DNA from 4 places in the Paenibacillus sp. LX16 genome. Region 3 is predicted to be linked to each of the others. Evidence: riboswitches for the same ligand, from Rfam matches in the RefSeq annotation. Region 3 holds a riboswitch; each other region holds the start of a gene.
The links. A riboswitch is a leader RNA that binds a small molecule or an ion and turns the genes downstream of it on or off. The one in region 3 is predicted to bind cyclic di-AMP.
Positions count from the first base shown of each region.

Region 1 (4,003 bases), 2.7 Mb from region 3:
ATTACACGCCAATGGCATCAAAGCCACCTTTTTTATCGTCGGTCACCGTGCGGAAAAGCATCCGGGGATCATACGCCGTATTATCCGTGAAGGCCATGCTATAGGAAACCATTCCTATACTCATCCGGATTTTAGGAAGGCCACACCAGAACGCTTTCGCAACCAGATTACAAAAACAGAACGTATTTTACAAGCCAGAGCAGGTTTTCGCCCCAAGTTGATTCGTCCACCCTACGGTGAAATCACGGAGCCTCAAATCCAATGGGCACGTCGTCATGGCTATATGATTGTCAATTGGAATGTAGACTCTCTCGACTGGAAGGGACTAAGTAAAACACAAATTCAGCGCAATGTGATCCCAGCTACAGGGCCTGGCTCTATTATTTTAATGCACGCTGGTGGAGGTCAAAGTTCCAACTTGCAAGGCACTGTCCAAGCTCTGCCGGGTCTAATTCACTCTCTAAAAGCTAAGGGCTACAAATTTGTGACAGTCCCCCGGCTACTCCACACATCGGAACGGAAATAACAATATGTTTATGATTGAGCTACTAGCTAAAGCAACGTAAAAAGGCTGTCTTACCAGCAGAAGTTTTCTGCTCGTCAAGACAGCCTTTTTTTACGGATAGGACCCTGATAAGAGTCCGACCTAGTTATATGCGGTAGGATACAGGTATTAAGTTTACATAATATATATTATGTTTAATTAAACCGTATATACGTACAATGCTATTTATCAATAACGTACAGCTTCACATTTTGAAATCCAAAGTCGTTCACAAATGATTTGTTGCCAGGAATAAAGATATCAATCCGCTTTCCTGTAATGGCGCTGCCCTGATCGCGAGCGACAGCTACAAAAGAATGATCCGGCAAACCTGGGTGGGAATAGCCTGTAACCAGCACTTTCGTGCCCATCGGAATGACGTTCGGGTCTACCGCAATTGTACCTAGTTTAAGCGGATTGCCGTAGTAGTCCACTGCTCCCCATTTACCATTCTCATCGGCTGCGGCAGAATACGCAGAAGCCTTAACGTCAACTATTTTGCTATAGTTGAATGTTTTACCCCACGCTTCAATCGTTGGCCCCTCATTCGCTGGTGCTTTCTCCGTAAGAAGCTGCGGCTTCGAATCCGAAGCTGCCTTCACACTTTTTTCGCCAGGCACCTTAATTTGCAGACCTGCATATATATTGTTGGAGGCAATGTTTGGGTTCGCCTTCGTTAGCTCGTCTACCGATACTCCATAACGTTGAGCAAGCAAAAAAAAGGTATCGCCCTCTTTGGCAGTGTGAAGCGAAGCAGCATCCGCTACTCCAGCTGTCTGTGCCAGCCCTGCAATAGCTGCGGCAAGCACCGCAAATTTCATCGTTTTACCAATATGTTTTAGATGTTTCAAAGATATGTACCTCCTCTGTTATGCCTGCGAAGTTAGCTGTCGGATTCGGACTCAGGAGAAGCCCTATGCTTGTGCAATTCACCCCTAGGCATATTCCACATCGTCTTATGACGTATCGGAATGACTGCCAATTGTTACGTCCCCCGCACTTCCCATAGTTAGGACCCAGCATTCAGCGTTTGTCATAACCGCATGCTGTCCCGGTAAGTTTTGGCTTACTGCATAATATCACAATTTTGTAACCTTATCCGCATGAAAATGTTGGGAACCTTGAACATCATACTATACTCGTTACAATTTTGTCATCAAGAAATCGATATTTGTTACGAAAGTATGGGGAAATGGTGACAAAAAGAAAAAAAGTCCTCCGTCAAACGGAGGACTTTTTTTCTAGATTATATCAGCACTTCCTTACAATACTTTGGCAAGAAAATCACGGGTTCGATCATGACTTGGATTGCCAAATACCTGCTCTGGTGTACCTTGCTCCACAATTTGACCGTTATCCATAAAGATAATTCGATCGCCTACCTCGCGGGCAAAGCCCATTTCATGCGTTACGATTACCATTGTCATGCCGCCTTCGGCGAGCTTCTTCATTACATCCAGAACCTCTCCAACCATTTCAGGGTCCAATGCAGAAGTCGGCTCATCGAACAGCATTACGTGCGGCTGCATGGCCAAAGCACGCGCAATCGCAATACGTTGCTTCTGACCACCGGATAGCTGGTTCGGATAGGTATTCTTCTTATCCTCAAGCCCTACGGTACGCAAGAGTTCTAGCGAAATTTTTTCCGCTTCCTTCCCTGACTGTCTTCTAACCTGTGTTGGTGCAAGTGTCAGGTTCTGCAACACTGTTTTATGCGGGAACAGATTAAAATGCTGGAACACCATCCCCATCTTCTCCCGGGTTACATTAATATTATGGCCACGAGCTGTAATCGGCTCGCCCTCAAACAAAATCTCCCCGTCCGTAGGCTGTTCTAACAGATTCATACAACGTAAAAACGTACTCTTCCCCGAACCGCTGGGACCGATGATGACGACGACTTCACCTTTGGCGATATCTATATCAATGCCTTTTAAAATCTCATTCTTACCGAACGATTTACGCAGTTGTTTAACGGTGATCACTGGCTCTCAACTTCCTTTCCCATAAACCCAGCAGCTTAGACAAGCTGAATGTCATTACAAAATAAATAGCGGCTGCGATTACGAACGGACTTAATCCTTCGTAGGTAATGTTCTTAATGACCTGGGCCTGATACATAATATCCACCATCCCAATGGTCGAAATAATGGATGATTCTTTAATGATTGTAATAAACTCATTACCGATAGCAGGCAAAATAGATTTAAACGCTTGCGGCAAAATGACATGACGCATAGCTTTACCGCGTCCCATACCCAACGAACGGGCAGCCTCCATCTGTCCACGGTCTACTGCCTGGATACCTGCACGGAAAATTTCAGCCAGATATGCCGAGCTATTTAGAGACAATGTGATTATACCAGACTGGAGTGGAGTAAAATTGACACCCAGCGTCAAAGCAACCCCGTAGTGAATGATCATGAGTTGTACCAGCATAGGTGTGCCACGCAGGATCTCCACATAAGTGGTACCTAACCACTCAATGATACGTATACCACTCATCCGCAGCAAGGATACAATCAGACCAATGATAAATCCAAACAATACTCCGAGTGCAGACAGCAACAGAGTGTAGCCGATACCCGTAGCGTAAAAACTGCGGTATTTCCAAAAAATGTCTACTATGTTATTAGAAGAAACCTGTCGATCTGCTGAGAGCGCGCTCGCTTCTGTGGAAAACTTCTCAATCGACCCGTCCGCTTTCAGGCGAGCCAACGTTTTATTTACAGAGGCAAGTAATTCTGCGTTCCCCTTGCGTATACCTACAGCTGTTTCTGCTCCGGCATCCTCAGGCACCGCTTTGGCAAGTGTTACGGTACCATCTAACGTGTATCCTTTAGCAACCGTATCTTCGATCACAACAGCGTTGATACGCTGGGTCCGCAGCTGGAGTACCAGATCGGATATTTTGTCCAGTGAGGTTACAGTGGCATTGGGCACTTTTTGAGCAATTTCTTCCTGAATACTCCCTTTTTGTGCGCCAATCTTCTCGCCTTTCAAAGCATCCATCGTAGGATATTTGTCTTTATCCTCTGGGCGTACCATAATGACTTGCTTGGAGCGATAATATACATCTGAAAAATCAATGCTCTTTCTCCGCTCATCCGTTGGTGTCATACCGGACAGTACCAAATCTACGCGACCACTTTGCAGAGCAGGCAGCAAAGAGTCAAAACTCATGTCCTCAGGGACCATCTCCGCACCCATATCTTTGGCGATTTCCTTGGCGATATCCACATCGAACCCTACAATGGTATCCTTACCGTTAATGACTTTATGAAACTCATACGGCGGAAAGTCGGCACTCATGCCAACTACAAGTTTTTTCTGAGGCTTTGCTTCCGTTCCGTATGCATTGAGCATGGGAAGACCAGTCAACAGCAAGATAACCGCCGACAAAACCAGGGCGGTAAAACGATATGCCTTTTTCAATCTTTTTTTCTCTCCTTAAATTCT
Region 1 is NZ_CP141152.1:3,167,045-3,171,047, forward strand. Features, by position in the region: gene T3H97_RS13810 (polysaccharide deacetylase family protein) at 1-526, shown strand, start outside; gene T3H97_RS13815 (3D domain-containing protein) at 727-1,395, opposite strand; cyclic di-AMP (ydaO/yuaA leader) riboswitch at 1,402-1,576, opposite strand; gene T3H97_RS13820 (amino acid ABC transporter ATP-binding protein) at 1,807-2,529, opposite strand; gene T3H97_RS13825 (ABC transporter substrate-binding protein/permease) at 2,516-3,979, opposite strand.
Region 1: linked by a shared signal. The riboswitch ahead of T3H97_RS13815 (3D domain-containing protein) and the one ahead of T3H97_RS00140 (resuscitation-promoting factor) in region 3 are both predicted to bind cyclic di-AMP.

Region 2 (4,003 bases), 1.3 Mb from region 3:
TACAAATGAAGTATATCGTCGTGTGAGTGACGCATATACAATGGCAAGTACACCCAGCACAAAGCTAAATAGGGCATAACCCGCATAGGTCATCCAATTCGCCCAAAATGTTTGCTTTTCGATATATTCAGTATAGGACGACGGGGCTGAAAAGCTTTGAGTGAAGGAGCGAACATCACCGTCTTCAAAAGTAAAAGCCAGTGTAAGTACCGAGGCGCCGATTTTTTTATCGTCTACGGTATACTTTAATCCGCCTTCTTTTTCAGTGGTCGCGAGCTTCAAGTCCGACGGCTTAAAGCCAAAGCGCTTGACCCATACTGCGGCCGTCTGCTCCTTGGCTTCGAGCGTCATGCCGTCCTCAGCCACACGTACAAGCCTGTTACGTGCTTGTTCATCCGTAGAAATATCAGCCTGTGTGTAATTGGTGTTGGAGGTGATCCGTTTAAAGCTTACGACCTTCCCAGTGGATAAATCTACATGAATTTGCAGTTTGCTCTTCGCTGAGGATTCAGGCAGATCGACCCGAAAGGTTTCGTAAGGGTAACTTTTTTTCCATGTACGGTCGTACTGTTGAAGCAGTTTTTCTCTAGATAAATAACCGTACAAATCTGTTTCGGCCTGATAGGTCACGACAGGCTCCTCTGGCTGTGATTCAGTATAGCCCAGCTCGGAGCGGGCGAAGTCCAATGCGTGTATGACCGCTTCTTGTTTGCTGATGACCTTTGCGTTCATTACTGATTCTGGACTCGGATTGCTAAGCGAGGGAATAAGCAATTGAAAGATAAAAAAGCAAATCAGGCCAATCCCGCCCAGCAAGCCTAATTTTTTGAAGTTGGCCGTGAGCACGACCGGTTTCCCGATAGGATTCATGAGTTTCCTCCTTAATCTGTAAATAAGAACATCCATTAAAGATATCATACTGCACAGGTTCCCGCCAACAGACCAGCGATATTCATGAAAATAGAGCGAAAGCACTTTAAAGTTCCAATAAAATAAGATAAGCTGCGATTAAACGTTGCCCATTCGCAAAATAAAGCCAATATCACGTTTTTTCGGCGAAATCGGTTTTGTGCTCTGGATATAGAAGGATTATAATCTTGAGGCAATGCCTATGAAATACATAGGTAATGATATACAATTGAGCCGAATTTCTATGGGAAAACGGGGGAACCATGTTACTGGGGTGAATTTTACAACCGATCCTGGAAGTGTAAATAGGGCATACTGTGCTGCCCGAATCCGTCAGCTAACCTCGTAGGCTATGAGCAGGAACCAAGTCAGGCACTCGGTTTTCCGGTGTCTTTTTTGTGTGTATAAAAGTGTAAAAGTTTGCTGAGTTAAGGACGCTGCGCGCCATTAGCACAGGGGGATCGAATAGTGCTTGACATGCATTCTTCCTGTATTCAGGGAATGCTAATTATAGTTACTTAAGGTTTGGAAAAATCAAAAAATTCAGGGGCAACGACGATCGGAAGATCAAATGGAACGCGTAGCGAGCTTACACCGTATTAAATCACTGTTTTTATAGTTTTAAGGATTAGGAGAGAAGTGATGAATAGATGAATCCCAATGCAAGCTGGCTCCGGCTTTCTCCACCGCAGATATTCGTTGCGGGCTTTGCCATTATCATTCTAATAGGTAGTTTATTGTTAATGCTGCCGATCTCTAATACAACAGGAAAACCACTTGCGTTTATAGACGCTTTGTTTACTGCCGCCTCTGCGACCTGTGTAACCGGGCTTGTCGTAAAGGATACCGGTCTCTTTTTTACCACTTTTGGTCAAGTTGTCATCGTTGCGCTGATCCAGATCGGCGGTCTTGGCTTTATGACCATGGCTACCTTGATTGCACTGGTGTTCAAGCGTCGGATTTCCCTGCGGGAGCGTCTCATTTTGCAGGAAGCGATGAATCAGACTTCTGTAGAGGGAATTGTCGGGTTAATCCGTAAGGTATTACTGTACTCACTGGTTATTGAAGGCGTATGCGCTACGATATTCTCGGTTCGCTGGTCCTTTGATATGCCCGTAGGCAGGGCGATTTATTTTGGAATCTGGCATGCCATCTCCATGTTTAACAATGCTGGTTTTGATTTATTCGGTGAATTTCGTAGCTTGACAGGTTATGTATATGATCCGATTGTTAATTTTACCGCAATGTTTCTGATTATTTCTGGCGGCATTGGTTTTGTAGTGATGTCAGACCTGGCAGAATATCGCAAGCGCAAGAGACTGTCCTTGCATACCAAGGTGGTACTCAGCATGACGGGCGCTATGATTGTAGTCGGCACGCTCGTGATTTTTGTATTTGAGTTTACGAATCCGAAGACTCTGGGCTCGCTTGATTGGGGTGGTAAGCTACTGGGATCTTTATTCCAGTCCGTTACTCCCCGTACCGCAGGTGCCAATACCTTGGACATTGCAGGCTTGCGGCAGGCTACGCAGTTTTTTATCATCATACTCATGTTTATCGGGGCTTCTCCTGGCTCTACTGGAGGCGGGATTAAGACCACAACATTCGCCCTGCTCATTGGAGCGGTGATTTCGATGCTGCGGGGGCGGGAAGATATTGTACTGTTCAAGTACCGACTTGCGCAGGGACGAATTTACAAGGCTTTGACCATTACACTGCTGGGGTTGCTGTTCGTGATCGGGGTAACGATGATTTTGTCGGCAACTGAAGATCATCATTTTCTGATGATCTTGTTCGAGACGGTGTCTGCGTTTGGTACGGTGGGGCTGTCGATGGGGCTTACACCTGATTTGACAGTCATAGGCAAGCTGGTGATCACCCTAACGATGTTTGCAGGTAGACTGGGCCCACTCACGCTAGCTTATGCACTGGGGCCGAAAAAGGGTAAAGAATTATATCGTCATCCGGAAGGCAAAATGATTATAGGATGAATCATTTCATAATATGCAGTATACATTTCGTGGGTTTAATCATTTCAGGATTTTGCAAAATCCTCATTTATGAAATTGATTCAGATAAGGGAGTTTTCGAGTAGATATGAAAACGCAGCAGTTTGTAGTTATTGGCTTGGGGAGGTTTGGCTCAAGCCTGGCTTTGCAATTGGTGGATATGGGGTGCGAGGTGCTAGGCATTGACCGGAATGAGGATGTTGTGGACAGTATGAGTGAGATGTTGACACATACTGTCGTGGCGGACGCTACCGATGAAGACTCGTTGCGATCACTGGGCATCCGTAATTTCGATTGTGGCATTGTTGCTATTGGTGATGACATTCAGGTAAGCATCCTCACCGCCATTTTGCTGAAGGAGCTGGGTGTGAAAAAAGTCGTAGCCAAAGCCATATCTGTGCTGCACGGGCGTGCGTTAGAGAAGCTCGGTGTAGACCGGATCATTTATCCAGAACGGGATATGGGTATCCGGGTGGCTCACCAGCTAGTCACGCCTAATTTGCTCGATTATTTGGAGTTGTCTAAGGAATACAGTATTGTGGAACTCAATGTACCTGCATGTCTGAATGGCAAAACGCTAGCAGAGCTAAATGCCCGTACCCGCTTTGGTTGTAGCGTCGTGGCGCTTCATACGGCGAATGGTATCCTGATCGCACCGACGGCTATGGATCGGCTAAAAGCCGACGATATTATGGTCATCATCGGCTCGAATGACAATATCGGTCGCTTTGAGGATGAGGTTGTTAATGTTAATGAAGAGGATTAAATCCTCTACACCATACGGTAGCCTGCAAACGACGCACGTGTCTCGCTAATCCAGCGTCGTGCTGTCGGACCGAGATCGGTCGTCTCCGAGTAAATGAGGGAGGTCGTTCGGCGTGTCTCCTTCAAATCGGGCAAGTACAATGCAGTGAGTCCATTATCCCGTAATAGTTCGCTGCGCAAATAGGATTTGGGTAGCAAGGCAGAAGCCTTACAGGTTGGAAGCAGGCGTACAATTGCCTCGAAGGAGTCGATTTCCATGCGGATATCCGGCATGATGCCGCTGCGCTGGAACAAGTCATCCGTCAGACTGCGGTACCAGG
Region 2 is NZ_CP141152.1:4,640,074-4,644,076, reverse strand. Features, by position in the region: gene T3H97_RS20790 (CPBP family intramembrane glutamic endopeptidase) at 1-870, opposite strand, end outside; cyclic di-AMP (ydaO/yuaA leader) riboswitch at 1,132-1,276, shown strand; gene T3H97_RS20785 (TrkH family potassium uptake protein) at 1,560-2,900, shown strand; gene T3H97_RS20780 (potassium channel family protein) at 3,007-3,684, shown strand; gene T3H97_RS20775 (LysR family transcriptional regulator) at 3,690-4,003, opposite strand, start outside.
Region 2: linked by a shared signal. The riboswitch ahead of T3H97_RS20785 (TrkH family potassium uptake protein) and the one ahead of T3H97_RS00140 (resuscitation-promoting factor) in region 3 are both predicted to bind cyclic di-AMP.

Region 3 (4,003 bases):
GACGATATTCTCCAGAGGGAGCTTGTCCTCCAGCAGCCTCATCAGAATCGGTGTAGTAACGTAGTACGGCAGATTAGCCACGACACTTACTTTGCTCACGTCTGCAAAATCGGCTGCGAACACCTCGCGCAAATCCAGCTTCAGCACGTCTCCATGACGTACCTTCACATGCTCGTAAGGGGCCAACACCTCTTCGAGAATTGGCAGCAGCCGCTGGTCAATCTCGACAGCGGTAACCGCCTTGGCCGATTGCGCCAGCTTCTCGGTCAAAGCGCCAATCCCAGGACCGATCTCAAGTGCACCCTTCGTCTCATCCAATCCGGCAGCATTTACAATCTTATTGAGAATATTTTGATCAATCAGGAAATTTTGTCCCAAACTCTTTTTGAACGAAAAACCGTGCCGTTGAATAATTTCCTTCGTACGCCGCGGTGTTGCTATATCTTGAATCCCTGTCATACGGACATCACAATCCTTCACTTTCAATTTGTGCCAGCGCCCCGGCAAATTCCTCGCGGCTGATCTGAAATACAGAGAGCCGTTTATGTAGCTGCTTTCCGTTACAATAACCAATACCCAGCACATTCCCTAAGGCCATACGGCGTGCAGCAGCATTGGGGTGGGTGATGAGTCCAGCATCAATCAGGTCCGCCCACTCAATCAGCGGGTCGGCGCCTTCCACTGTCGTATGGACCCGTGCAAGGGCGTGTCTGATCGCTTCTGGTGAGGCATTCTCCACGCCAATATCTCCTTTGCGCGTCGCTTCTGCCTCGGGTATAAAAGCCTGCTTGCAGCCGGGTACCTTGGAAGCGATAATCTTACGAATGCGCTCCCCTGCATGATCGGGATCGGTTAAAATGATGACCCCCCGCCGCTCCTGCGCCAATGCAATTTTACGCAGCGTCATTTTATTAATGGCTGAGCCGCCAGTTTCTATTGTATCCGCTTCAACAGCGCGGCGAATGGCCACCGTATCATCTCGGCCCTCTACCACGATCACTTCCTTGATCATTTGCATTTCCCTCCACTGCTACACAGCAAGCTATATTTATCTTTCCCTGCTTTTGAAAACAAAATAAGAAGAGGATATCCTCTTCTTAGCATGGCATAACTATGTTGTTAATACTATCGCATTGCCCTCAAGATACACAACCTGTTTTAGTTGATTTCAGGCTTTACCGGTCCGATAACATATACGGTTTTACCGTGCTTACGACCAAATTGGTTGGCTCGGCTCAAACTCTCATAATACACATCGATTTTGTGGCCTTTAATCGCGCCACCGGTATCCTCCGCACGGCGGAAGCCCACCCCTTCGATATACACCCACCAGCCGATTGGAATTACACTCGGATCGACCGCGATGGTGCGTCCTTCCGTGACACGTGCGCCGGATGCAGTACGTGTACCGATACCTGGCTCCTGTGAGGAATACGCCGTCATGGAGACATTTTGTAAAACTTTGCTATATTTAAAATTTACGCCTGCTTTACGGACAGCACTGCCCGAACTAACCGTTGTTGCCTTAACCGCATCATTGGGACCGACGGAAGCAGCAAGAACGACCGGTTTTTTCTTCGTTCCTACCGCAATGACCTTATCCACACGGTTCTGTGCAACTTCCTTGTTAACCAGCTGTTTGGATACCAACTTTCCATCATGATATACCTTTTGAACGTGCTGGACTACCACACCCGATTTGCCACTTTGAATGACCCGATTATCGCCTTTATAGAGACTCGGATCGGCCGTTTTGATGACCTGATAAGGCACCTGTTTTTTCTGTTCGACCTGCTGTTTCTTCACACGGACGATTTTTATGTCCATGTTAGACGAAACAGAGGCATCCAACGCAGGATAAACTTTATCCGTTGACGATAATTTATAGCCCGAGGTACGAATGGCACCTTCTACTGTATTTTCTGTTGTGTACAGCTTTTTCGTCTCATTGCCTGAAGATACTTTAACCTGATTGGCACGTTTAATGACTACGCGATCCCCATCCTGTATTGCTCCATTTAGCGGCATGGAAACTGTATCATGCGGCTGAAGTGAAATGGAATGCTCGCTCAGCAAATCTTGAAGCTTGGATTCCCGGGTTTCTACCGCAGACGCCTTGCCATCGATGACAAAAAAGACTTGTTTTTTAGATTGCGTGTACATCAGAATTGAAATCATAATCGTTAGCGCGATTAGAAAAATAGCAACCAAAGCAGCCTGGCGCACATTCTCTTGCTTCCAACGCAATACGTAAGACATGCTGGATGAGCGTGACTCATGGGTATCCTTTTTTTGGAAAATTCCCATTTCCTCCGTCCTCCTTACATAGCCCGCCGTCTGGAGTAAGACATAGTTGAGATTTGACGTGACTATAACAGATTTTCTACAAGACAAGCCCAAACTACGACTGTCCTGCACCATGTACCCGTCTTCGCGGCATGCTGTCCTCCCCTGTTTAACCACAGTATGATGACAGATTTTCTTTTATTCACAACAAAAAAAGCCAGAGAAAGAGACTAGAGAGCTCTTTCGTGGCTTCCGGCATGTGTGAATATGCGGGAAAACTCATGCACGAGATGGCTTCTCTCTTGTTACGCTTACGGGGTTAGCTGTCGGGTTCGGACGTAGAGAGTCGCCCTAGCTTGGGTCAACCGCTCATGGCGGTCGCCTTCACATTCACCCCGAAGACCCAGAAAGAAATCGAAATACGGCTCCTCCACCTGTTCAATCCCATCCGGGAAAAGAATTTAGGTCGAGCCGGCTGGCGGAAGAGACGTTCCCTTCTTGCACATACGCCGGACGTACTGTAAGCCATATCGGTTCCCCCGTTCCCTGTAAAAGGGACTCAGCGAGACTGGTTCATGAAATGACTTGTTGATGTTTACATTCAAACAACAATTCACTGAAAAGATGATATCCTGTTTCTATGCATGTTGTAAAGCAGGTTTCAAGTACATTTTTTAAAATATTCGGTTAAAATATTGTAATATTCTCGAGTTTCCTGCAACAAATTCATGATTAGCTTCGTCTATCTCTTTATTTTGATCGATTTCTTCACTTTTTCATTGAATGTCAAATCGTTCCAGGGCATTTCGGGTCGTTATTGACACTAATTCCTCCACTGTAATCCCCTTGATTTGGGCTGCAGCCTCTGCCACCAGTCTCACATGTGCAGACTCATTTCGCTTCCCACGAAACGGATGAGGCGTCAGATAGGGAGCATCAGTTTCAATGAGCAGACGGTCCAGCGGCACCTGTGCGAGCACCTCTTTTGGCTGCTTGGCATTTTTGAACGTTATTGGACCACCGAAGGAAAGGTGAAATCCCATATCCAGCACCATTTTGGCTGTCTCCCAGCTACCCGAAAAGGAGTGCATGACTCCTCCAATCTCACTCGCTTTTTCCTCGCGCAAAATCTTAACAATATCTTCATGGGCATCCCGGTTATGAATAACAATGGGCATTTTGAGTTCACGAGCCAGACCAATTTGACTTCGCAACACCCGATGCTGAACATCCTTCGGTGATGTATCCCAATAATAATCCAGACCGATCTCCCCGATGGCTACAACCTTCTTATGACTGCATAACGATGCAATCCATTCTAGATCGCCCTCCTGCATTGTAATCGCATCCTGCGGATGCCATCCAACTGCCGCATAAATAAAATCGTACGTCTCGGCCAATTTCATGGTGGATGGAATGGTCTCACGATTAAATCCGATATTGATCATCCGCGTTACTCCTGATTCGACAGCACGTGCTATAACTTCTTCACGATCTTCGTCAAATTGTGGCGCATCCAAGTGAGTATGAGTGTCGAATAAACCCAAGGCTTACATCTCCTTTTTTTACTTACATTTCTATATAGTTGTCTATTCTTTGACAAAATAATTCCTTATTTCGGCAGGAAGCCTGTCTTTTACCGCGTTCAATTTATTCTGGGGAAAATACATATGATATTTTCCTCGGTGAATACCACTTATTGAGCGCACAATTTCCG
Region 3 is NZ_CP141152.1:28,787-32,789, reverse strand. Features, by position in the region: gene rsmA (16S rRNA (adenine(1518)-N(6)/adenine(1519)-N(6))-dimethyltransferase RsmA) at 1-459, opposite strand, end outside; gene rnmV (ribonuclease M5) at 467-1,012, opposite strand; gene T3H97_RS00140 (resuscitation-promoting factor) at 1,159-2,307, opposite strand; cyclic di-AMP (ydaO/yuaA leader) riboswitch at 2,579-2,861, opposite strand; gene T3H97_RS00135 (TatD family hydrolase) at 3,063-3,833, opposite strand; gene T3H97_RS00130 (HD domain-containing protein) at 3,876-4,003, opposite strand, start outside.

Region 4 (4,003 bases), 1.4 Mb from region 3:
ATAAAAGGGTTCTTTTCCTCATAAGGAGGATTGAGTAGTTTGAAGGCATCTTCCACACAGAAGGACACCGCTGCGCCAAGATAGCCGTGAACGGTCTGTTCTACATCGTTTCCGAGGAGGAGGTTAATCCAGGTGTGAACGGTAGCGAGTGTGCCAATCGCATTGTATTGAATGAGTATGGATTCCAACTGGTCAAATTCAAGCCAAGGATAAAGAGCCTTAGCGAGCTTGAGTAGACGCTGACCGGATAGACGCAACTCCTTCACATGCTGCAAGGAGGGACGTTGGGTATGCAGCATCTTATCAATGAGAGCGATCCGCCAACCGTCATTCTGCTGGATGGCGACATACAGACTTTTGATAGCCATGCCATCAACGGTTGTAAATTGAGGATACAAATCATCCAACATGTAATGTTCCAGGTCTTGTAGACTGTTCAAATGTCTGTTGCGGAATAGTTTCTCTAGTCCGTTAAAACGGGTGAAGCCACCAATAGGTAGGGAAGGGTCCAACAATAAAGCATAGTTCAGCAAGCGGTTGCCTTTATGCAGGGTGGTTCGCCTCCTCGAAGTGAATTATTATGTTATATTATTTTACTCTGCACTTGGGGATAACAAAAAAATTCGAAATATATGTAATATATATTTACATTTTAGTAGCCTTTGTGTCAAATTAAATATTATTATCGCTTATATATGTTAGAAAAAATAACACACAAAATAATTATTATATTTTTGTTTACAAATAGTTGATGAGAGAGTATAATAAATCTGTTGCCTCATTACATTATGATTTGCGGTCGTGGTGGAATGGCAGACACGCTATCTTGAGGGGGTAGTGGGCGTACGCCCGTGGAGGTTCGAGTCCTCTCGACCGCATTATATGCAAGACCCAGTTAAAAAAAGCATCCTGACACGTTTTACGTGAAGGGATGCTTTTTTTTTTGTTAAGCATTTTTCGTTATATCCTTTAGCCACAGAAGCAACGGTAGACAACAGGTTGTTTAATAACTGTGATTAAGAAGAATGTCAGTTTTGCTGCAAAAGCTTCTCTATATCTCCCGCCAGCTTATCTGGAGTGGTTTGCGGTGCATAGCGCTTAAATACGTTACCTTCTCGTGTAATTAAGAATTTAGTAAAATTCCATTTGATCGCTTTGGATCCTAATACCCCCGGAGCTGTTTGGGTAAGGTAGCGAAATAAGGGGTGCGCTTGATCTCCATTGACATCTGTTTTGGCGAACATCGGAAAGGTAACACCATAATTGATCTGGCAAAATTCGGAAATCTCCTCGCTAGAACCTGGCTCTTGTTTGGCAAACTGGTTGCTGGGAAATCCCAAAATTTCGAGCCCCTGTTCATGGTACTGGTCATATAGCTCTTGTAGCGCTTTGTATTGGGGGGTTAACCCACATTTGCTGGCAGTGTTCACGATAAGCAGAACGTTCCCTTCATATGTGGATAACGGAATTTGTTTCCCTTGCAGGGTTTGCGCATCATATTCATAAACGGTCATAGTATCTCTCCTTATTCAATATTCAGCAATTAAATTGTAAGCAATTAAAAGCGAGGTTGCAAGTTTGGAAAAGCTGTATCAAGCCTTTAGCCGCTGTAAAATCGTATTTTGTTCAAAACAGTAAATCGCACCGCAAATGGAGCGAATTAAGGTGTTTCTTCTTATAAAAGCGGGTTCAATCGGTGTTTAGCTGGTACATATAGCGTATTTTCTTCTCTTTTTACAAAAAAAGGCCAAAAACGCTCTACCCTACGCCAATATTGACATGCTTGTCATTTTCGAAAAGGGATGAAAAACAGAGATTGAAGGAGCTGTGAGAAGCATAGTTGTATTGTAAGCGCTATTATTAATATACTAGGCTCTAAAGGCCGATTTATAACCCCGCAGTTGAGCTTTACAGTCTTCCATGCGCGGGTGTATGATTCAAGACGTAATTTCAAATTAACTTGAATGAAGCAACAACGAAATGTCTATAGCGCTGAATTTTGCAGTTGCAAAAGCGGGGGAACCAATCGAGACTGTACGGCTTCGGAAGCCGTGTGTCTCATGGGGTGAATTTTCCGGTCAAGTACCAGAAATAGGGCGACTCTCACGTCCGAATCCGACAGCTAACCTCGTAAGCGTACAGGGAGAGGCAACAAACCGCCGTGTGCAGCCATGGTTTATTTTATCATGGATATGTAAGAAGCCGGAGGAAAGCCTTTTTCCTTCGGCTTCTTTTTGTTGTCTTTTTATACCGGGAGAGGAGCTACTGATGGAAGGTCGGTTAATTATTGTCACTGCACCGAATGAAGCGGGCAGAAGTTTTGTGAAATTGCTTATGTTCAAAAAATTGGCGTTTGCAGTTCTCACGAATAGCGCCCAGGAGGAACGACAGCTCAAAAAAATGGGTGTGGAGCACATTGTCCGCATCAATACCATGCAAGCGGGAAAATGGAATTTTCCAAAAAAAGAAATTGGTAGTGTGTATTTGTTCGAGAACAGCTTGAATCTGACTTGCCGTTTCCTGCAAATATGTCGGCCACTAACATCGGAATCGATCTATGTTATTACGCACGGCTGTAATCCACAAGGAATTTATCGGGGATTGGGAGCGGACCATGTGATCTACACATTGAACGGAGAGGTGGGTTTTCTACTGAACGGATAAGCACTTATAACATAGTTGTTTTATGATTTTATGATGAAATAAGAATGGCGATCTGAGGACCGATACGGAGGTTATGAACATGATGGATATATACATGCTGCTCGTCATGGCTGTGAGTTATGGAGTGATATTGCTGTTTGTACGCTGGTGTGATGCGCAGACCTCTAAAGGAGGACGAAGAGGATGATCGTTATACTTGGGCTTACGGCTATTGTGTTTATGTATTTAATCTACGCACTCCTGAACCCTGAAAAGTTCTAGTCAGCTATAGGGGATAGAGCGGGCGGGAACAACAGATCTGAATATTAAGCATCATAGGTAGCAGGTTTTCGCAAACGTGTGCACTCCATAGATGGTCTGAATCGGGTCTGTTGTTCCAAACGCAGGAGCATTTTGAAGGAGGAATAGAGGATGGAGCTGCTTCAAATTGGAATTGTGATCCTTATATTGCTGCTCTTGGTAAAGCCAATGGGTACATATATGTATCATGTATTCTCGAATGAACCGAATCGGACGGATCGGATTTTTGGCGGAACAGAAAAGCTGATTTATAAAGTAGTAGGATTGAAGAAGCTGGAGAGCATGCGTTGGACTACGTATGTTATGAGTTTCATTGCTACGAATGTCGTGCTTGTGGCGATCAGCTACTTGCTGTTGCGTTTACAGGGAATGCTTCCCGGTAATCCGGCAGGAAACAGTAATATGGAAGCATCACTAGCTTTTAATACGGTAATCAGCTTTATGACGAATACGAATCTCCAACATTATAGTGGAGAAAGCGGGCTTACGTATCTGACACAGATGGCGTTCGTCACGATGATGATGTTCACTTCGGCTGCTTCCGGTTTTGCGGTTGCAGCGGCTTTTATGAGAGGATTGACGCGGCGCGGTGAAGGAATGGGCAATTTCTTTCAAGATTTTATTAAAGCCATTATAAGAATTTTCCTGCCGCTGGCCTTTGTGCTTACGCTGGTGCTGGTTGGATTGAAGGTACCCCAGACGCTACAGCCTACGGCGGATCTTACGACGCTGAGCGGAACACAGCAGCAGATTTCTATGGGACCTATTGCTTCCCTGGAGTCCATCAAGCATTTGGGGACAAACGGGGGCGGTTATGCGGGAGCTAACTCTGCGCATCCTTTTGAAAATCCAAGTCCTTGGACGAACGTGCTGGAAATTTTGGCAATGTGGGTAATGCCGGCTTCGTTGCCGTATACCTTTGGATTGTTTGCCCGTAATCGTAAGCAGGGCTGGATTATTTTTAGCTCCATGATGGTATTGTTTCTTATTTTTCTATCCATTACGTACGTGTCTGAAAAGACAGGTAATCCGTTAATCC
Region 4 is NZ_CP141152.1:1,464,199-1,468,201, forward strand. Features, by position in the region: gene T3H97_RS06770 (urease accessory protein UreF) at 1-533, opposite strand, end outside; tRNA gene T3H97_RS06775 (tRNA-Leu) at 796-878, shown strand; gene T3H97_RS06780 (glutathione peroxidase) at 1,029-1,514, opposite strand; cyclic di-AMP (ydaO/yuaA leader) riboswitch at 1,981-2,153, shown strand; gene T3H97_RS06785 (hypothetical protein) at 2,269-2,664, shown strand; gene T3H97_RS26385 (potassium-transporting ATPase subunit F) at 2,848-2,925, shown strand; gene kdpA (potassium-transporting ATPase subunit KdpA) at 3,076-4,003, shown strand, end outside.
Region 4: linked by a shared signal. The riboswitch ahead of T3H97_RS06785 (hypothetical protein) and the one ahead of T3H97_RS00140 (resuscitation-promoting factor) in region 3 are both predicted to bind cyclic di-AMP.